Regions from separate parts of the Eubacterium ramulus genome, predicted to be linked through region 1. Evidence: riboswitches for the same ligand, from Rfam matches in the RefSeq annotation. Region 1 holds a riboswitch; each other region holds the start of a gene.
The links. A riboswitch is a leader RNA that binds a small molecule or an ion and turns the genes downstream of it on or off. The one in region 1 is predicted to bind cobalamin.

Region 1 (7,384 bases):
CTGAACCTCTGCAGGTTCTTTTTCCAGAAATGCACTCTCAATGGTATCTACAGAAACATTCGATGCTGTTGCATCCAATGTTCCTTTCAACTGATATTCAGCCTGTGCCGTATCACCCGTTTCTGTCTCTGCTACCACCAGTATTTTATCCGTATCACCGGACGGACGTTTCTGTGCTTTTGCTTTAAGAGTCTGCTCTTTCTTCACCAGAGCAAAACTTGTTTTATATTCACCAAGCAAATGTTCTTCGCTTATTGATTCGCCATCATAGATATGGAACGTTACTTTCATATTGCTTGGCAGTGAATCTGCCAGATTTACTGCCATATTCACATACCAGTTGTTCCCGGAAGATGGTAATGCATATTCAGCCACCTGCATGTTTTCAATCTTGTAAGGACTTTCAAAAATCGCACGATATGTCATATCCTTATCAAGCGTTACCTGGAGCTTGGAATCACCTTCGACCGGTATCCATGTCTCGCCACCATCACCGGACTGCTCCCAGCGCACAAACTTATACAGGGATGCTGCTTCTGCGATCAGCGTATGTGTCTCTCCTCCGTCACGTACCTGGCTGACTGTTCCACCAGTCGTCTGAACCAGACTGAGTTGGTAAACCACCGCTGGCATTTTTTCAAAAACAGGTGTAATATGGCATACTTTCAATGCCCCATCCTGTGATGTCGTACCTTCATAATTCAGATAATAGGTATTTCGATTCTGATATGGAGACTGATACATTTTAAAATGCCAGTCAGAATCTGCCACGGTCAGAAAACCTTTCAGTGCACTTACTTCGTTCGGTCCAGCCGCAACAGCAGCCGTTTCCGGGCAGGTTCCATCAAAAAACCGGTCACCTATCTGCCAGCCACGAAACAGGTAGGTATCCGTATCCCAGTTCGTATCCCGCATCTGCGCAAGGTTGCCGCTAAATGATCCGATATTGGTAATCCGTTTCGGCAGAGTACCATTTACACCCCATAATGTCACTTTACTTAATGAATCATCCGATACTAAAGTACCATCCGACTGACGAAGCATTGCCTTGTCAATCTCCACGCGCGGACGTGTTCCTGTTTTATAACAAATTTTGGCAATTGCAGTAGTAACTACTGTTGGCGTCATATTTTCCTGCAAACCTTTGTTTGTTATAATAGCCCGATAATACTTTGTCTGACCAACCGTGACCTTCGGTACATAAGTGCTGACCAGTGGGGCACTCATTGTAGTTCCTGCGCCTTCAGCATCGGTAAATGTACTTCCGTCATCGGACACCTGCCATAAAATCGCCAATGTATTCTTGTTGTAATCAGATGGATTGTACTTCAACTGTACGCGCAGCTGACCTACTTTGTCCGAGTCATCGGCATAATAAGTAGCCGACTGACGACTGAGATCTGTCAGGACTGAATAAAAGACCGGTGCCGGTGCTGCTGTCACTGTATCATCCGCCTGTACTGCGACAGGACTGTTGCTGCCTGCTGCCAGTGCTGATATGGATGACATCGGTAACAGACTGAACACCATCAGCAGAGCAAGCATCAGCGACACAATTTTTTTGCTGTGTTTTTTCATTTTCTTCTCCTTTTTCCTGTAGGCTCCCCAAAACCTTCTCCCCCATTGTAGTTCTAAAGATTCCGAGTATTTGTTGTTTACTATCTATATAAACCGCTTTCCTGCGGATTGTATCCGTTTTTTGAGGAACAAAAATAAACCCCCGATATGCTTTCGGACATTTATCTACTGAGCTGCAACTGCCTGTATTCTGACTTAAAGTTCCAACCTACTCATTGTCCCTTCCCGGTTTCCCAGTGGTATCGACAACTTTCGTCCTTATTACAGCGGAGATAAACCGTGCCGGATTCTGACCGGACTTCCTAGATTGTATTTCTATCATTCCGCAGTTGTAATATGCTCCCTATGCAATTTTAGATGTGCAGTGATTCTGAGAAGAATATGTCAGCTTTCGCTGACCGGAATCACGCACCAAGTCTCACGTGCGTTCGACTTGAATTTATTCTTATCATAGCACACCCATTGCTTCAACATCAATCATTCTGACACAAAATTCTTAATATTTTTTTCTATTTGACAAGAAATTCGATGTAATTTCCTGTCAAAAAGAAAAAGAACCTCCAATCTCAGTTTTCCAAGATCAGAAGTTCTCTTTTTTCATTTTATATTGCTTAAAACAGCGGTGTCTTATATACGCCGTCTGCGATCAGCTGTGCAAATGCATCTACTACCGTCTGTCGGTCTTCCTGATAGGTTACACCAAACCACTTGTCCTGTGTCTCCAGAACTTTGACCGTTACTTCACCATTTGCAAGCATATCGCCGATGATGGTCGGAAGCAGATACTCTGCTTTGATGTTGCCCGGCTCCACATTTGCCAGAAACTCTGCGAATCCTTTGTCAAGTACATCAAGAAACTCCGGTGTCACGCCCCACATATTCATAGATACATGCGTTCCTTCCGGAATCTCGCTGCCATTTTCATCTTTTACAATACCGTCTGTATCACGGGCAATGCCGCTGGTCTCAACGATCTTCTGAAGCATCTCCTCATCATCGACCTGACATACACCACGGGTAACGGTTCCGTTATCGCTGAGCGTGTTGTCCAGAATAAATCCTGCCATGCAATACTGATATTTGGTATTGCCGCAGTTTACCAGATAATCATGCACTTTTACAAATGCTTCTTTTCCATAATAGTCATCTGCATTGATCACTGCAAACGGCTCATTTACCACACCTTTGCAGCATCTTACTGCCTGACCGGTTCCCCACGGTTTTGTGCGGTCTGCCGGTTTCTCAAATCCTTCCGGGAGATCATCCAGAGACTGGAATACATATTCCACATCACAAATTTTCTCGATACGGTCTCCGATCACTTCTCTGAAATCTTTCTCGATATCTTTACGGATGATAAACACGATTTTATTAAATCCTGCTTCCAGTGCATCATGAATGGAATAATCAATAATAATCTCGCCATTCGGCCCAACCGGAGTCAGCTGTTTCACACCACCGCCGAATCTGGAGCCAATGCCTGCCGCCATAATAACCAATGTTGTATTCATACTGCTATTTCCTTCCTGAAATCTTCTAATTGTTTTTTCCTGTATTTAACAGAATTGTAACATTTTTTCTCTGGTTCGTAAAGCATAACCTTAGTTTCCAATCATAATTTGAACATTTTTCATGCATATTCATGCATATTCTGCTAAAAATCGTGTTTTTTCACAAAAATATGTCTCCCTGGCATCCAATCCCGGGAGACATCCATTTTTCTGTCCAAAGATATGCTGTTTTTATTTCCGTTTTTTGGAGATTTTCACACCGGCCGTAATACCAACCACTGCCGCTGCCACCACAACAATGACGAATACCGCCACTGGCGCGGAACCATTTTTTGTTGTTCCTTTTCCTCTGACCATTTTTCCGGTATCATCGGCACCGGTATCGGAACTGGCATTCGCCGGACCACTTACGCTGTCCTCCGGGTCCATACTGATTGCAGCCACATCATTCCCGCTCTCTGCACGTTCGCCACCTTTTTGTGCCTTCTCTTCTGCGGAATCCGTCCCGGCTGCGTTGCTGCCCTCTGTTCCCGGATGTGCAGAATCTCCTGTCGCTCCTCCATGATTTCCGGAATCTGCTCCCACATTGGATACTAATTCATTTGCAGCACTGCCACTTCCTGCTGCTCCATTGCCTGTCCCATTCACACGGACAGCTGCTGTCAGGGAGACTTTCTCACTGCTTGCATTGCCGTCTGTATAATACAGATCCTGGATTGTGACGGTCACCGGCTCTTCACTCGCCTGCAGGATTTTAAATTTCAATCCATAAGATGCAGTTGAAAATGTATGCTCTCCGGAACTGCTCAGATAAGAAAAATTACCTCCTGAAGAAGATACCATGGCATCCGCCGGAAGTTCCTTCGTGTCCAGTCCCTGAAACTCCAGTATATTTTCATCATAATTGCCACTTAATTTTCCGGAAAATCCACGCAGTGCCTGTTTTGTGCTGATCTTCACAGGAATTTCCACCACATCTCCCACAGCGCCACTCACATCGCCGGCTGTGGTTTCTACCTGAAAGCTGCTCTGTGATGCATCAGCTTCCACAGCGGTACCTGCCAGCCCCGTTGCCATAAGAAGCACTATGATGCCTCGCAGTAATTGCCTCGTTTTTTTTCTGAGTATCATTCTTCTTTTATCCCCCATTTCACTTTTATGTACACTTAGATTCTTTGAACCGCAAGATTGTGACATATCCTACCACTTAAATCACTGATTTTGAAGTGGGCTTCTTGGTCAATAACTCTACTGATCAAATTCATTCTTTCATCTCACTGCTCCAGAAAAGTATAACATCGGAATCCAAAAATGTCTCCCTGAATTTCTCAGAGAGACACTTTTTATATTATGATTTGGGTGTCAAAACATCCAAATCTCGATTACACGGATTGTTCCATGCTTTGCGTTCTGCCCTTATCGGTTTACGCAGCCGTTATGTACATAATATCTGCCACTGCCGACTTTTGTCCAGCCGGTAAAATCAAACACTACTTTTCCATGACGGATATACCACCAACCATACTCATTCTGGGCAATTCCGTTATAATTTGTATTGACTTTTCCGCCTTCCACACGCCACCAGGATGCACCGTCAAAATCCACACCGGTACGGTTGAAATCAATCTTTCCACCGATGACTCTCCAGTTTCCATTTTCATTGGATGCAAAACCGTTGTAGTCAAAATCAATTTTTCCACCGGCAAGTCGCCACCAGCCATTTTCATTGGCCGTCAGACCGTTATAATCGAAATCAACCTTTCCTCCGTGGATCTGCCACCATCCATATTCATTGGATGCAAGTCCGTTGTAATCAAAATCGATCTTTCCTCCGGTCAGGTACCACCAGCCGTTTTCATTGGAACATAAACCGTTGAAATCAAAATTTACAAATCCATTATCCACACGGAACCAGCCATGTTCGTTGGATGCAAGTCCACAAGCCTGATACTGGATCACACCGTCAATAGCATACACCCATCTCTGCAGACTCTGGTCGTAAACGATGCTGCCGGATGCAGGCTGATACCAATAGTCAAAATCTACCGCTGTATTGATACCGTTAATTTTTGCATTGTCACTGCACTGCCAGAAATCAATCTGACCGCCATAACGCTGTCCCTTGTCTTTGCTCTCTTTGTAAGTATAGGTATTATAACGTGCCATCCAGATCTGGTAATCCTTCCGCAATGCGGCAGTATTCAACTCCTTCTCACACCATCCTGCATTTGCATAGATCATGGTCGAATAACCGGCTGCCCGGATGGTATCACAGTAAGCCCTCGCACACGCTGTCTTCTGTGCTTTACTCAGGTTCGCATTGTACAGTCTTCCAACACAGTTGCCATACTTATCATTGGCATATTCGTAATCAAATGCGACCGGCATTTCAAAACTGCATCCGTTGATAATGCTCAGTGTCTTATTCGCTTCTTCTACTGCCTCCTGCGGTGTCGTTGCCTGGGAATAAAAATATGCGCCGACTTTTAATCCGACATTTTTTGCACCTTTGTAGTATTCTGCAAATCTGCTGTCCTGTGCCATACTTCCGGAACCGTAAGCGCGGTATCCTGCACGCAGGATCACGAATTGTACCCCGGATGCTTTAACTTTATTCCAGTCAATACTTCCCTGATGATAGGATACATCAATTCCCGCAATGACATTTTTACCTGTTACATTTTCAGAATTATGTATGTATGCCGTCGTTCCACCGTTATACTTCGGCCAGCTTGTCGTCACGTTGCTGCTGCTTCGTGCCAGCTCACCGGCCGAAGAACGGTAAGCCGCTTCATCGGATGTCCCCAAGTTTTCCTGTTCCTGCTGCTGTCGATATGCCCTTCCGTTCAGCGGATCCTCCGGATCCCAGTCAGATGGATACGTTGCTGTCGATACATCCAACACTTCGGTCTCATCGGAAGCAGAACCTGCTGTCTGATAAACCGCTGTCTGCCCTGCTCCATCAGCTTCTGCTGCATATCCTGTCACACTGCCCATGGAAGCTATCATGGATGCAATCAAACACATTGCCGCAAATCTTTTCATTTAAAACCTCATCTTTCTTTCCTATGTTCTGGCCAGATCAATAAATCTGTCCTTTTTTGCTCAATTACTTTTATTATAGCGGCATTCCACAGACAGAACAAGACAAAATTCATCATTCCTGCGTGTTTTTTAATCCTTTTTTTAATTATTTATCGACCATCTGTTCTTTTCTGGCAAAAATTTACACTACCTCAACCTGAAGTCCTGTCACCTGACCATTTTCCATCTGATAGTGATACTGGATCATCACCCTCTGGTTTTTTTCCACATTATAAGGCACTGTGCCGGTATAAGGACCGTTCAGGTCAAAATTCACCCTGCCGTCATTGCATGCCCACAAACCGTTTGTATTCGCTGCAAAACTGTCCGGTTCCGCATGTGTTTCTTCCATTTTCCAGTAAGCGCAGCGTCCGTTGTTAATCATCCACCAGGCAGTTTCACCATCAATGCTGCCATACACAACGTCTTCGTAAGAATTATCAAATCGTCCGTTTGTAACATAATAGCAGGAATATCCATCCGCCATTACAAATCCTGTCGTTTCATAGCTGTATCTGCCATTTTTCACATACCACAGCGTACCCTTGTAATCCACGAATCCATTATAAGAGAAATCTACTTTGTGGTTTTTCACATACCACCAGCTTCCATCGTAGTACACCAGTGTTTCTTCGTCATAATTTTTGTCATTCTCGGTGCAAATATAGCCGTCTGTCACCTGCCACCATGCAGTCTCTCCATTCAGAGTCAGATACGCAAGACTATTATTTTCTTTCTGAACACGGCCATCCTGAACCAGATAACATTTCTCATTCTCATATACCAGACCGGTGTAAGAGAAATCCACCTGACCATTTCGCACATACCACGCATCTTCTGCCAGGTGGTAGCTATGATCCTTTGCCCGAAAGATACCTGTATAGGAAAAATCTACCTGTCCGTTTCCACCCACATACCACCAGCTGCCGTCATCCGGATTTGGAAGCAAGGTATAAGTAATCTGTTGTCCTTCTAAAAATCCATACCAGCCTTCTGTTCCATCCAGATTCAGATAATATACACCGGAGCATGTCTGATCTATCTGACCGCCCACGAGCCAGCAATATTTTTCGGCGGGTATAACATGATCTGGATAAATATACGCACCGTTGCGGCTGAAATCTACCTGGCCGTCTCTGACATACCACAGATGTCCGGTTCCGTTTTCTTCCCGCACAAACTCGAAACCGTTTTTGGAAAAATCTACCTGA
Region 2 (7,384 bases), 280 kb from region 1:
CGTCCGTCATTTGCCTCGTTAACATGAAACATGCTGCTGTCTGTATTAAATTCAGCATCGTATATACCATCTTCCAATGCCGGTATCTGTACGTCATCCGAAGGCTGTTGTGCTTCATCAGCAGTATCCTTCACAATTTCATCCTGCGCGCTCGTATCCATGCTGTTTTCTTCCGCTTTTGTACTGTCTGCTGCCGGCTGTGCATTATTTCCACAACCACCAAGCATGCCAACTGCCAGTGCAAATACTGCTGCTAATACTGCAATTCTTCTTTTCATATTTCCTTTCTCCTGTGAACAACTTTTCTATATCCACATATCAAAAACTTAACTGTATTTTTTCCATACGCAACTCACAGCAGGAACGAAAAAATCATTCCTGCTGTGAGATTGGATATCATTTTTTACTTTTTACTACGCTATGTATCTCTTATTTACCTAAAGAATCAATAGCTGCTTTTGTATGATCCACATAAATCTGCTGAACAGCCTCAATCTCACCTAAACCGGCAATCTGTGTATCAACTTTATCGAAGTTTCCGCTTGCTGTAAACATACTCTTCCAAGAATCATCATCATCGCCTGCCATATCATTGTTTGCATGATCGCCAGCAACAACCATTAATGGTCTTAAAATAACATTTTTATATCCAGCTGCTTTTACTGCTTCAATAACTGCTTCACAAGCTGTCTCTTCCGGCTCACCCTCTACAGTTCCGACAAATACGTTATCGTATCCAAGTGCTGCCATCTGGGAAGCCATCTGGCTGTAGCTTACTTTTGCTGTATGAGATGTTCCATGTCCCATAAATACGAATGCTGTACTGTCAGCTTTTACTGCTTCCAGAGAATCATATCCGGCATCTTTTACTGCTTCTGCTGTAATATCCTCAGCTACTTTTGCTTTGTCTTCATTTACAACTGTTGCATCTGCTCCTACCTCACCAAGTAACGGTTCAGCAACTGTTACAGATTCAAATTTATCTTTATAATTATCAAGTGCCTCTACCAGTTCATCATACTCAGCACCATGCATTAAGTGAGTTGGCTGAACAACCAGGTTCTTTACACCATTATCAATAGCTCTCTGAAGTGCCTGATCTACATTATCGATTTTTTCACCATCTCTTGCCTGTACATGGTTAATGATGATCTGTGCCGTGAATGCTCTTCTTACAGACCAATCAGGATTTGCTGCCTGAATTGCTTTCTCGACACCACCGATGTCTGCTACACGGCTGTCATTGAAAGATGTACCAAAACTTACAACAAGAATCTCATTTTCTCCAATCTCATCCTGATTCAGCGGATCATCTTTGGACGCATCACCTGTATCTCTTCCGAAATAATCCGGATCAGCATTTTCACCTTCTACTAATTCTTTCTGAGCATCTGTCAGTTTATCCCATGCAGCTTTTGCAGCCTCACACTGCTCATCTGTCTTGTCTGTTCTTTCCTGTACATAGATCGCATCGATCAATGCAGCTACTTCATCCGCTTTCGCCTGATCGGAATCTTCCTCTGCTGCACTTGTCTCACCTGCTGCACTGACTGCATTGTCTTTTCCTGCATCTGCACTGTTGTTGTTTCCACATCCGCCAAGCATTCCAACTGCCATAGCGAATACTGCCACTAAGGCAATCATTCTCTTTTTCATCTCTTCTTCTCCTTTGAGTATCTATTATTCTTCACAGGGTACGGTTCTCCCGATACCAGACAACCGGCAGGTTTCCTGACTGAAAGATCATTGCACCGCTTCCGCCTTCCCAACACAGATCTGTTAATCCGCATCAGTGACCAGTATTCGAATCGGTACTCCTTTATCACAGTGATGGATTCGTACAGGATTTACACCTGTTTCCCTTTTAACCATCCGTCGTTTTTCCTGTAACCAAAAATAACCCTCTGCTGCTCCAATCGTAGTTAACAGCGTTGGATTATTTTTCTTACAAAACTGCCGACTTCCGGCACCTTTTATCTCTTTCTATGAACTTAAAAATATCTTAACATATCCGATAAAAGATTTCAATATCTGAACGCACACTTTCTCCATCAAACTACATACTTGTACACTTCGGACTTACACCTCTGCTGTCGATCCTGACCACAAGAATTTTTCTTAATGACAGCTGTGGCTTCCACATCCATGCTCGCCACATGTATGTCCTTCCCCGTGGCTGTGCTCGTGGTGAGAACACTTAACATTTGGATTATAATCCAGTGTTTCATTAATAAAAGCTTCCACTGCCTTATCCGCATCTCCGGAAACTCCTCCGAAAAGCTTAATTCCTGCTGCCGCTAACGCAATCTGTGCACCGCCTCCGATTCCGCCACAAATCAGAACATCTGCATTCAATGCATTAAGAACTCCCGCCAATGCACCATGTCCGCTTCCATTCGTATCTACTACTTCTGAATATACTACTTTTCCTTCCTCTACATCGTAAATCTTAAACGCCTCTGTGTGTCCAAAGTGCTGAAAAATCTGTCCGTTTTCATATGTTACTGCTATTCTCATTATACTCTCTCCTTTTTCCACTGCATATTTTTGATAAAGTTCCTGCTTGTAACATCCTCCAAGATTACAGTTACTTCCCTGACCATCGCAGATTCTGAAATCCCCGCCTTCAATTCTGAGTGGATGTCCGTCAATAAGTGCATCTGCTATTTTCTTTCTGGCAATCTCGTAAATTCGCTGAACCGTTGTTCTTGCAATCTGCATAGATTCAGCACACTGCTCCTGACTATAACCTTTCTTGTCCAAAAGACGGATTGTCTCATACTCATCGACTGTCAGAACAATGGGAGTTTTTTTCTCATAATCACCTGTCGGAAAAAATTCCAGAACATTCGGGAAATGGCAGACTTTTCTGCATTTTACTGGTCTTGGCATAAACTGCTCCTTTTTGCTTTTCTTATATAATAGTGCAATTACGGGCATATGTCAATAACATATCTGACATATACCCATTTCAATTATAGTTTTTTAGCTTATTATAGTTTGTACTGACAAGTACATTTCTGAAATACCACGCATTTTCCAAAATCAGTGTCCTTCTTTCTTCCTTTACATATATTTCATAATAGTCGGCAATAATACATTCATATCTATTGGTTTTGCAACATGATCATTCATGCCACTTGCCAAAGCCATCTTCTTATCTTCTTCAAACGCATTTGCTGTCATTGCAACAATTGGAATCTGCGATTTGTTACCGTCTTTCAGTTCTCGAATTCTCCTGGATGCTTCATATCCGTTCATAATCGGCATCTGAATATCCATCAGAATCAGACTGTAGTAATTTTGCTTTGCTTTGTTAAACATATCAATACATGCAACGCCGTTCTCCGCTCTTTCTATCATGATTCCCTCTTCCGTCAAAAGTTCCGTTGCAATTTCTGCGTTCAAGTCATTATCTTCTACCAGAAGAACCCTTTTTCCTTCCAGTTTTTTGATATTCAACTGACCGTCTGCATGTTTCGGATTCCTTTCTTCCGCATTTGCTATTTTTAATGGAAGCGTGATTGTAAAAGTAGAACCTGCTCCCGGTTTGCTCTGAACTGTGATCTTGCCATTCATTAAATCCACCAGTTTCTTCACGATTCCCATGCCAAGTCCGCTACCTTCTATTCCGCTGTCTGACGAAGATCGTTCCTGTGAAAATGATTCAAAAATATGTTTTTGGAATTCTTCTGACATTCCGATTCCGTTGTCTGCTATGATAAACTCTAATACACTCCAACCTTCTTTTTCGCCGGGATATTGGTTCAATGTACAGCTTATGTTACCGCCTTCACCCGTGTATTTCACAGCATTACTCAAAATGTTAATCGTAATTTCAGATAATCTTGCATCATCCATATACAGGTATGGATATCGAATGTTCTTATTGACTTTCAGTGTTTGATGTTTTTCTTCTATCGGTTTCCTAAACATATCAATACATAAATCAAAGTTTTTAGAAACATCTGTTATTGTTTCATCCAGCGTTGCTTGGTTGTTTTCGATTCGTGCTAATTCAAGAATGTTATCAATCAAATGCAGCATTTTCTTTCCGCACAATAATATTTTTTCAAAGTAATCCTCTAATATAGTTGGCTCCTTTAAATGTTTCTCTCCCAATTCTGCATATCCAATGATTGCATTCATAGGGGTACGAATATCATGAGACATATTAAACAGAAATGTTGATTTTGCTTTATTAGCTGAATCGGCCAGTCTTACAGCTTCCTGCAACAGTTTTTGCTGTTTCTGCTCATTTTCTTTTTGCTTCTTATATACAGAATATCCACAGGTACATAATATTAACAAAATACACGCTGTAATGCATCCCAATACAATACTTAACTTATTCGTCTTCTCAACCATTCCATACGCTTTCTGCATATCCATTTCTATGCAGAAAGCACCTATCACTTCATTAGATTCATCTTCCGCTGTCACAGGATAACAGGCTGTAAAAATAGGTCCCCATGTTGTATCAACAATATCCTGAGAATATACTGTTTTTCCAGAAAGTGCTTTTTCTATATAAGGAACCATCTCCTTTTCAATCGGATCTCCTGGATGTCTGACGTCACCAGCCGATGGATCCAGTCCGTCTACAACGTAAATCAATCTACCGTCTTCATTTCTGGTTGCTGTGTAAATATATCTCGTAGAATTCAGTGTTCTGATTTCATTCATATATGTCGACATATTCTTGAATAGTTCTGTATTCTCATCAGCTTTACTTTTTATTTCATTAAAATCTTTTCGTCCCAGTCTGTCATTTACCAGCTTATGAACCGCATCTGCACTGGAAATATCTCGTTCAATTTCTGTTTTCAGAGCAGTTTTGGTATATGCTTGTTGTAAAATAAAAGTATATGCAACAACAAACAAAATCACCATTGCTAGAAGGAATACCAACTGTCCCTCAAAAATTTTCCAATGATTTACCGGATTTTGATCTTTTCTTTTTTGTTTTATATAGTTATTTTTCATCATCGTATTTCACATGCCTTTTGCCTCATAATCATTCATGACAGGCATTTTGCTTTCTCAACTCTTCGCTTATGGTCTGCTTAATTTTTTCATCATCCAACGGCTTTGCAAGATGTGCGTTCATTCCTGCTTCCATACACCTTTCGGCATCTTCCCTGAATGCATTTGCAGTCATAGCAATGATAGGGATTGTTTTTGCATCTTTCCGTTCCAGGTCTCTTATTGTTCTTGCAGCAGTAAGACCATCCATCACCGGCATCATAACATCCATTAAAATAACATCGTATGTTCCCGGTTCGGAAGCTTCAAAATGCCGAACAGCTTCTAACCCATTGTTCACTGTTTCTACTTTAGCTCCATTTTCCGTCAGCATAAATTCTGCTATTTCCACATTCAGCTCATTATCGTCAACCAGCAATACCCGGATATCTGATATATCTGCATCAAAATCTTCTTTTTCTTCTGGCCGTGCATTCGTATCAATTTTAAATGGAAGTATTACAGTAAAACAGCTTCCTTCACCAAGCTTGCTTTCAACAGTTATGGTTCCGCCCATCTTTTCTACAAGTTGTTTCACAATAGGCATTCCCAGACCTGTCCCATTATAATCAGAACGTGGGGAATTATCTGCCTGTACAAATGGAGTAAACAATTCATTTTTTATAAATTCTTCTGACATTCCAATTCCATTATCTTTTATTTTAAATTCACATGTTATGTGATCTTCTGATCTTTCAATCGTTCTCATACTCATGTAAATAAAACCATTCACCTTATTGTACTTCATACTGTTTGTAAACAGATTCATCAATATTTTTTTCAGATGAACTGCATTGCTCCAAACATATATACCACTGTAATCATCATGTTCTCCTATAACATGAAGTCCTTTTTCTTCTGCCTGAAAAGATAGTGACTCCGTGATTTCCTGACATACCTGATCCAGATTGATGGATTCATCACCAAAAACCACTGTATCTGATTCTAACTTTGCCATATCTAAAACATCATTTATCAATGATAGTAGCAGCTTCGATGACTCATGTATTTTATTCATGCAATCCTTTGCCCTCTCAGCATCATTTCCGCTTTTCTCAAGAATCGTAAGCATGCCAATAATACCATTGATCGGTGTTCTGATATCATGAGACATATTATTTAAAAAGGAGGTCTTAGCCTTATTGGCACTCTGTGCTTCTACAAGTGCATTTTGTAATTCCTGCTGTTTTTCTTCAAGCTCCTGATTCAGCTTCAATGCCTGCTCAGCAGACTTCTTGGATTTTTCTTCCGCACGTTTTGATTTTTTCAAAGAATCAAGAATTATACACAGGACAACAAAAATAGAGATTCCAACTATGAGTGAGACAGCCAGTAAATTGTCCTGAATAAAATCCTTCGCTGTAACTTTTCGTGAGGAAGCATTATACGAAACTACTGCACCTGAAAATTGAGTTGTAGGCATAGATGTCAGTGTTTTATTCAGAATGGACAAAAGAACCGGTTCTCCCTGCTGAACAGCAAATGAAACATCATCTTCTTTTGTCAGGAAAACGCTATGAAGCTTATTATTTTTCAAATAGTCTGAAACAGTACCTGAATTGCTTACAATACAATCTGCCTCCCCTTTCTGCATTGCTTTTACTGCTGCATCTGATGTCTCATATTCCATAACCTCCCATTGTGGATAATTGTATGAAAGATATGCTTTCAATACAAAATTATCTTTTTCAACAGCAACTATATTCTCTTTATTCTCATCAAAAGAATCCTTTGCCGTAATTGCTGCCATATTGAGAGTCAACAGCGTATCCGACAAATCAAATCCATTTGTTTCCGCAAAGTATGGATTCTGGTTTGCGTGAAAAATCAGGTCTATTTTTCCATCCTGCAATGCCTGAAGCAGTTCACTTCTTGTATCATATCCATTTAATTCAAATTCCAGAGTCTGACCTTGCAGACAATTTTCTGCAAGATCCACATAATCTGTGATAACACCTGTCAATTTACCTGTTGATGAATCTACACTACTGATACCTCCATCCTGATTCAGATACCCTATCCTGATTGCTCCATGCTGCCCGATCCACTCCCTTTCTTCTTTTGAAAGAAACGAGCTGCTCTGTGCAGAAAGATAACGCCTGTAGAGATCATCAGTGTAAAATGGATTGTCATCCTTGATTCTGCGCATAGCACTATCCAGTGATTCTTTGATATCCGGACGTTCTGGATTTATAGCGAAATAGATTTCTGTCTCTCCAATACTTGTAAGCGGTGAAATATCCGATTCTTCCCAACGGGGGTCTTCTTGCGAAACGAAGCAGTCAATTTCATGGTTCGACAGTTTGTCCATAATTTCTGTGTTTGTAGAAACATTGATATGCTTCGTATGCAGACCATA
Region 3 (7,384 bases), 480 kb from region 1:
TCAGTGAACTTCCGGTGAGACTGACAAATGCAAAAGGTATTCATGGAAAAACGATGGCTCTGACAACTGCAGGCTATATGATCAGCTTTATGAGAAACTCATCCGAGCTGTATCGCAGACAGTTAAAACATGTATGGGATAAGAAATTTGAATGCCAGCCGTTAGAAGCAGAGGGAATGACTGTGGGAATCATCGGAGCCGGTGCAATCGGATGTGAAGTGGCACGGTTATCTAAGGCTCTGGGAATGACGGTGCTTGGGGTAAAGCGCCGCGTGACACCGCTGGAATATTTTGATGAGGTATATTCTGATGATGATTTGGACAAGGTATTGCCGTTATGCGATTTTGTGGTGATTGTAACACCGTTGACCGATGCGACGAGACACATGTTCAACATGGATAAGTTCCGTATAATGAAAAAGACAGCAGTGGTGATCAATATCGCCAGGGGACCGGTTGTAAAGGAAGATGATCTGATTCGGGCTCTTCAGACTGGTGAAATCGGCGGCGCAGCACTGGATGCAGTAGAGGAAGAACCATTGAGCAGCGACAGTCCGTTGTGGGATATGGATAATGTGATTATCACACCGCATTGTGCAGCAGACAGCAAGTTATATATTGACAGAGCCATTGCCCAGTTCTGTGAAAACCTGAAATTGTATGAGGCAGGAAAACCGCTGTTGAACGAAATTGATATGAAGCAGAGATATTAGGCAGAAGAAAAGCCGGAAAGCGAGAAAAGTGATATGAAATTAGTAATTATTGAGCCTCTTGGAGTGGAGAAAGACAAACTTTTGTCTATAGCCCGGAATGCATTAAAGGATTCTGTGGAGATTATTTATTACGATACAAAAACAACAGATACACAGGAACTGATAGAACGCGGAAAAGATGCGGAGATTATCGTGGTAGCAAATAATCCCCTGAATGCGGAAGTTATCAATGGATGTAAAAAATTAAAATTATTATCGGTTGCATTTACCGGTATCGATCATATTGCCATGGATGCATGCAAGGCAAATGGTGTCATTGTATGCAACTGTGCAGGATATTCCACTGCAGCAGTTTCGGATCTTGTATTTGGCATGTTGATTATGTTTTACCGTAATTTGGCGGCCTGTGATGCTGCAACCAGACGGGAAGGTACGAAAGACGGTCTGATCGGCTGTGAACTGGAGGGCAAGAAGTTCGGTGTTGTAGGAACCGGCGCTATTGGAATGAACGTAGCAAGAATTGCGGCAGCTTTTGGCTGTGAGGTGCTTGCGTACAGCCGGACAAAGAAGGAGATGGACAATGTCCGCTATGTGTCACTGGATGAGCTGATGGCAGAGAGTGATATCATCTCCTTACATGTGCCGTCAAATGCAGAGACAAAAGGTCTGATCAGTGCAGAGAAGATTGCCCTGATGAAACCCAATGCTGTACTGATCAATACAGCGAGAGGACCGGTTCTCGACAGTCAGGCACTGGCAGATGCATTAAATAATGACAAGATTGCAGGCGCTTGCATTGATGTGTTTGAGACAGAACCGCCAATTGCAAAGACACATCCGCTTGTGAATGCAAAACATACCATTTTGACACCACATGTGGCTTTTGCAAGTAAGGAAGCTATGGTGAAACGGGCAATAATTGTATTTGACAATGTAGTGAAATATTTGAATGGAACACCGCAGAATATAATGTAGGATTGCTGGTGGTAAAAAAAGGAACACAGATATGACGATCAATGAAAAAGCACTCAAATTACATGAAGAGTGGAAAGGAAAACTAGAAATCAGTTCAAAAACCCCGGTAAAGACACGGGAAGATTTAGCAATTGCATATACACCGGGTGTAGCAGAACCTTGTAAAAAAATAGCAGAAAATGAAGAGGAAGTATACCGCTATACGATGAAAGGCAATACGATCGCAGTTGTATCAGATGGAAGTGCGGTGCTCGGTCTTGGAAATATCGGTGCAAAAGCAGCTATGCCGGTAATGGAAGGAAAAGCAGTATTGTTTAAAGAATTTGGTGGTGTAAATGCGATTCCAATCTGTCTGGATACACAGGATACAGAGGAAATCATCCGTATTGTAAAAGCACTTTCACCGGGATTTGGCGGTATCAATCTGGAAGATATTTCCGCACCGCGTTGTTTTGAAATTGAGGAACGACTGAAACAGGAACTGGACATTCCGGTATTTCATGACGATCAGCACGGAACAGCGATTGTGGTGCTGGCAGGTATCATTAATGCGCTAAAGGTGGTCGGAAAACAGAAAGAGAAGTGTAAAATTGTTGTAAACGGAGCAGGTTCAGCAGGTATTGCCATTACAAAATTGCTGTTGCTCTATGGTTTTCCAGAGATCACCATGTGTGATATTAACGGTATAATCAACAGCCATTCTGCGAATCTGAACTGGATGCAGAAAGAAATGCAGAAGGTGACGAATCTGGAAGATAGGACGGGTACACTGGCAGATGCACTGAAAGGCGCGGATATCTTTGTCGGTGTATCAGCACCAAACATTGTGACCGCAGAAATGGTTGCAGGTATGAACAAAGATGCCATTCTTTTTGCCATGGCAAATCCGGTACCGGAAATTATGCCGGATGTGGCAAAAGCGGCAGGTGCAAGAGTTGTTGGAACGGGACGAAGTGATTTCCCGAATCAGGTAAACAATGTGGTGGTTTTTCCAGGGATCTTTAAAGGTGCATTGGAAAGCCGGGCCACAAAGATCACAGATGAGATGAAGCTGATTGCAGCGAATGCGGTGGCAGGACTTGTGGCAGAGGAAGATCTTTCCGAGGATAATATTTTGCCGGAAGCTTTCGATGAGCGTGTGGCAGAAGCTGTCAGTGCTGCTGTAAAAGCTTGTGTAAAACATTGATTACAGTAAAATAAGTGAAAACTTTCAAACCCTCTCCAAAATAAAATTAAAAAGAAGCTACTCTGAATATATCATCAACTATCATGTCAGGGTGGCTTCTTTGTGTATTTTGGAAAAACATCAGATGTAACAGTAACCAATCGGAAACTTTTTTTCAACCATGGATTGACTTTTTATGAGCTATTCTGTATACTATAAGCATCTGAATAGAACATTTAAGTGTCATGTATTTTGTATTGATACAGAACTGTGGGTATGAGTCAGTTCAAAGCAATGAAGCGGAAATACGTGAAGAATAGTGAATCCGGTCAGAATCCGGAACGGTACCGCCACTGTATGCATGGAGGCGCTGCATGAGACGAAAGTCAGTCATTGGGAACAATCCTGAGAAGGCAATGCAGAGACGCTGTTGATATGTAAGTCAGGAGACCTGCTTAAATGGAAATGCTTATTCATTTTCGGAATTGGAATGAATGGGTTTAGTATGTATGTTTTGCAGAAAATCGGCTGCGGCAGTCTGAAATGGCTTGCCGCAGTTTTTATTTGCAAAATTCAATTCCTGGAGAAGAATTTTTAGTCAGGAGGGCAAGTATGAAACGAAACGAAAAACCAATGAAAGAACGAATACTGGAAGAAGCGTTACAGCTTTTTTCACAGAATGGGTACACCGGAACCTCAATGAATGACATTGCAGCAAAATTAGGAGTGACAAAAGCTGCATTGTACAAACATTATAAGAGTAAACAGGAAATTCTGGACAGCATTGTCGAGAAAGCATCCGAGTATGGTCTGCCGGAGGAACAACAGGGTGAGGATTTTCTAAGTGAAAGACAGGTATCTTATGATGATATCAAGACATATACGAAGGAACAATTTTCTTATTGGACCAGCGAAGAATTCCCAAGTTGTTTCCGGAGAGTGCTGACGCTGGAGCAGTACCGCGATCCGCGGATGGCAAATCTCTATCAGAGATATCTGGCAAAAGGGCCGGTGTCTTATATGGAGCCGATTTTTGAGCAGCTGACCAAAGACAGCCAGAAGGCACGACAACTTGTACTGGACTTTTACGGGCCGATTTTTCTGCTTTACAGTATTTATGACGGAGCAGAGGAGAAGGAGAGTGTGGTGGATATTCTGGATCGTCATGTGGACAGTTTTTCCCAGATATTTCAGCAGAAAGCAACCGCAGTAAAATAACGTGCGACGGATCTGGTTTGTATAAGCAGCAGATTCGTTTGACTTGAATTTAAATTGATAGAAAAAGAGTGGGAAAATAGATAAGTTTCATTATTAAGTATCATGTAGGAGGTTATTATGAAGAAAGAAGGATTTGATTTTTTTCAGAATCGTGCATGTGAGTATTTCCCATGTCACAAAGGGGTTGCAGATGAGGATTTTAACTGTCTGTTCTGTTATTGTCCGCTGTATCTGCTGGGCGATGAGTGCGGAGGCAATTTTGAGTATCTGCCAAATGGTATTAAAAATTGTTCCAACTGCACGCTTCCTCATTGCAGAGAAGGATATGCACATGTGATGAACAAATATCTGTTGATCGCAGAACGGATCCGCAAAAAGCCAAGATGTATGGAGGCCTGATTATTTTCAATTCTTTTGTGAAACAAACATGAAGAGTCTGTGTTTTTCGATGGAAGAACACAGATTTTTCTTTTTGTGCATATGTTGTGATAAGAAATAGATTTCTTTTGGAGTGTAATATGAATTTCGGACAGGAAAGATATTCATGGATGGAACAGGATCCGTACACTGGGGATAAAATGCCCTTTTATATGACATATCCCATGCAGAATACGCTATTTGAGGAGACGGAATATGAGAAGGATTGCAGGCGGATGCAGGAACTGTATCCGAGGGACGCGCGGCAGATTCAGAGTCTGGTAGACCGGGAGTGTGACCGGATGGAATATGAAGGCAGCATGATGTATGATCGTTATCCGGACCGGCTGATGCTGGAAATGCTCTGCAGGAAAATATACCGGGAGCTGAATCCGGATCATATAGACGAGGAGGGACGGCTTCAGGTAGAGGAACGTTATTTTCATCTGATCCAGGTGATGCTGATGCAGGAAATGTATCGAAGAAGATGCAGGCATTATCGGTGTCGGAGATGGTATTAGGGCTTGTATGACGCAAAAAGATACCCTATAATTAGCACAGTAGAAACTCTTGTAGCGAATACCATGGATAATAACGATAGAAAAGAGATATATTATGATAAATGAATGGAAAGAGATACTGGCGGACTGTATGGATCAACATCTGGCAAAAATCATCATCAGTGGTCCGCGGAAAAAAGATAGTGTAAGAAAGATTGAAATCCGTCCGGTGCTGCTGAAGGAGCAGTTGGTGTTTCAGGCAAGTGCCTATACGGAAAAACAGGTGCAGCACTATAATCTGACAGAGGAAGAAGTGTATGAAAAGGTGGCGGGCTGGATGGAAGGATTTCGGCAATTGGAAGTCCTTCATCCGAAAAAACAGGTGCAGGTTCTGGTCAGTAAAAAAGGTAAACGGACGGTGCGCCAGCTTAAGAGCGGCTGCCCGGTGCCTGCTGCCCCACTGGAGCATAACCGCCGGAAAAAATATATTTTGGATCCGGATATTCCGGTACCGTTTCTGCATGACCTTGGGGTGCAGACAAAAGAAGGGAAAATTGTTCATTCCAGATATGATAAGTTTCGCCAGATGAACCGTTTCTTAGAATTTATTGAAGATATTGTTCCGGAGCTTCCAAAAGACAGGGAATCTGTTATTATAGATTTCGGATGTGGAAAATCCTATCTGACATTTGCCATGTATTATTATCTGCATGAGTTGAAACACTATGATGTAAGGATCATCGGGCTGGATCTCAAGGCAGATGTAATCGTACACTGCCAGCAGCTGGCAGAGGATTACGGCTATGAGAAGCTGACATTTTTGACTGGTGATATCGCGGATTATGACGGCGTGGATCATGTGGACATGGTGGTGACGCTGCATGCCTGTGATACGGCGACCGATTATGCTCTGGATAAAGCAGTGCGCTGGGGAGCAAAGGTCATTTTGTCTGTACCATGTTGTCAGCATGAGGTAAATCGTCAGATTGAAAATGAGTTGCTGCAGCCGGTGTTGAAATACGGGCTGATCAAAGAGCGGATGTCTGCGCTGCTGACAGATGCCATCCGGGCAAATTTGTTGGAGGAGGCTGGATATCAGGTGCAGGTTCTGGAGTTTATTGATATGGAACATACACCGAAAAATATTCTGCTCCGTGCAGTGAAATCCGGCAGACAGAAACGGGCGGAGGAACTGACAAAGATGATGGAGGAACTGCATGTTTCCCCAACACTGGCGGCACTGATGAGAGAAGAAAGGGATGCAGCAGATGCGTAGAGGAATACAGAAAATTTTGATTTTGCTGGCAGTTTTTATTGTAGCATTGTTTACTTTTTCAAAGCTGACGAATCATGAGACAAAGGATCTGACCACAGATCTGGCGGCACCGACGCTTCCGGTGGTTTATTTTGAGGATAATGGGCATCCGTTGAATGAACTGCATGGTTATGTGGAGGAAATGTCAGTCATTTCCATGCGGGATACAATTACACCGTTGCCGGAGAACGGAAAACTGTCTCTGCGGATCGATCCTTATGATAATAAGATTAAAGAAGTATCATTCCAGATCCGGAGTCTGAACGGAGACCGGCTGGTACAGGACGGAAACGTCCAGGTGTCCGGAGACAAAACGGCGGTGACCGGAACCATCAGCGTAGAAAATCTGTTGGAAGAGCAGACGGAATATCAGCTGATCCTGCAGGTGACAGCCGGAGAGCAGACCAGCTATTACTATACGAGAATTATGGAAGTAGGAAAGAGTCAGATTGACGCATGCGTGGATTTTGTGGAGGAGTTTCATGCCATTACTATGAATAAGGAACGTCAGTCTGAACTGAGTTCCTATATGGAACCATCTTCCGCAGCAGATAATACGACACTTCAGAAAGTGACAATTAATAACAGTCTGTCTCAGGCATGCTGGGGAGATTTTGTGGGAACGGAAGTGACGACACCGGTGGTTTCCATCAAAGAAATGAATGATGATTATCAGGTGATTCTGCTGGAATACATTATGTCTTCCGTGGGTGACAGTGGAAATTCTGAATATTATAATGTGGAAGAATATTACCGGGTACGTGTCGGCGCGGAAAAAATCTATCTGCTGAGTTTTGAGCGTACTATGGAAGAGATTTTCCGTGGTGAGGGGGATCAGATCAGCAAGGACATGATTGATCTGGGAATCCGATCTGAAAATGTGTCATATAAGACAAATGAGACAGGAAATGTCATCTGTTTTGTGCAGCAGGGAGAACTGTGGAGCTACAATCAGATTGAAAACAATTTGACGAGAGTTTTCAGTTTCCGGAGCCAGGAAGGCATGGATATCCGGGAAAATTATCAGGAACATGATATTCGTATCCTTCGGGTAGACGAGGGAGGAAGTCTGGATTTTGTC

Region 2: linked by a shared signal. The riboswitch ahead of ACIRUQ_RS11140 (sirohydrochlorin cobaltochelatase) and the one ahead of ACIRUQ_RS09855 (bacterial Ig-like domain-containing protein) in region 1 are both predicted to bind cobalamin.
Region 3: linked by a shared signal. The riboswitch ahead of ACIRUQ_RS12135 (TetR/AcrR family transcriptional regulator) and the one ahead of ACIRUQ_RS09855 (bacterial Ig-like domain-containing protein) in region 1 are both predicted to bind cobalamin.

Annotation. Positions count from the first base shown of each region.
Region 1 is NZ_CP173382.1:2,102,808-2,110,191, forward strand. It holds gene ACIRUQ_RS09855 (bacterial Ig-like domain-containing protein) at 1-1,578, opposite strand, end outside; cobalamin riboswitch at 1,741-1,924, opposite strand; gene ACIRUQ_RS09860 (sugar phosphate nucleotidyltransferase) at 2,190-3,089, opposite strand; gene ACIRUQ_RS09865 (cohesin domain-containing protein) at 3,321-4,220, opposite strand; gene ACIRUQ_RS09870 (glycoside hydrolase family 25 protein) at 4,506-6,134, opposite strand; gene ACIRUQ_RS09875 (hypothetical protein) at 6,316-7,384, opposite strand, start outside.
Region 2 is NZ_CP173382.1:2,378,855-2,386,238, forward strand. It holds gene ACIRUQ_RS11135 (hypothetical protein) at 1-278, opposite strand, end outside; gene ACIRUQ_RS11140 (sirohydrochlorin cobaltochelatase) at 430-1,656, opposite strand; cobalamin riboswitch at 1,704-1,910, opposite strand; gene ACIRUQ_RS11145 (DUF134 domain-containing protein) at 2,119-2,892, opposite strand; gene ACIRUQ_RS11150 (hybrid sensor histidine kinase/response regulator) at 3,067-4,989, opposite strand; gene ACIRUQ_RS11155 (response regulator) at 5,018-7,384, opposite strand, start outside.
Region 3 is NZ_CP173382.1:2,578,987-2,586,370, reverse strand. It holds gene ACIRUQ_RS12150 (D-2-hydroxyacid dehydrogenase) at 1-713, shown strand, start outside; gene ACIRUQ_RS12145 (2-hydroxyacid dehydrogenase) at 747-1,688, shown strand; gene ACIRUQ_RS12140 (NADP-dependent malic enzyme) at 1,720-2,874, shown strand; cobalamin riboswitch at 3,119-3,327, shown strand; gene ACIRUQ_RS12135 (TetR/AcrR family transcriptional regulator) at 3,466-4,071, shown strand; gene ACIRUQ_RS12130 (cysteine-rich small domain-containing protein) at 4,189-4,470, shown strand; gene ACIRUQ_RS12125 (hypothetical protein) at 4,590-5,009, shown strand; gene ACIRUQ_RS12120 (SAM-dependent methyltransferase) at 5,104-6,264, shown strand; gene ACIRUQ_RS12115 (hypothetical protein) at 6,257-7,384, shown strand, end outside.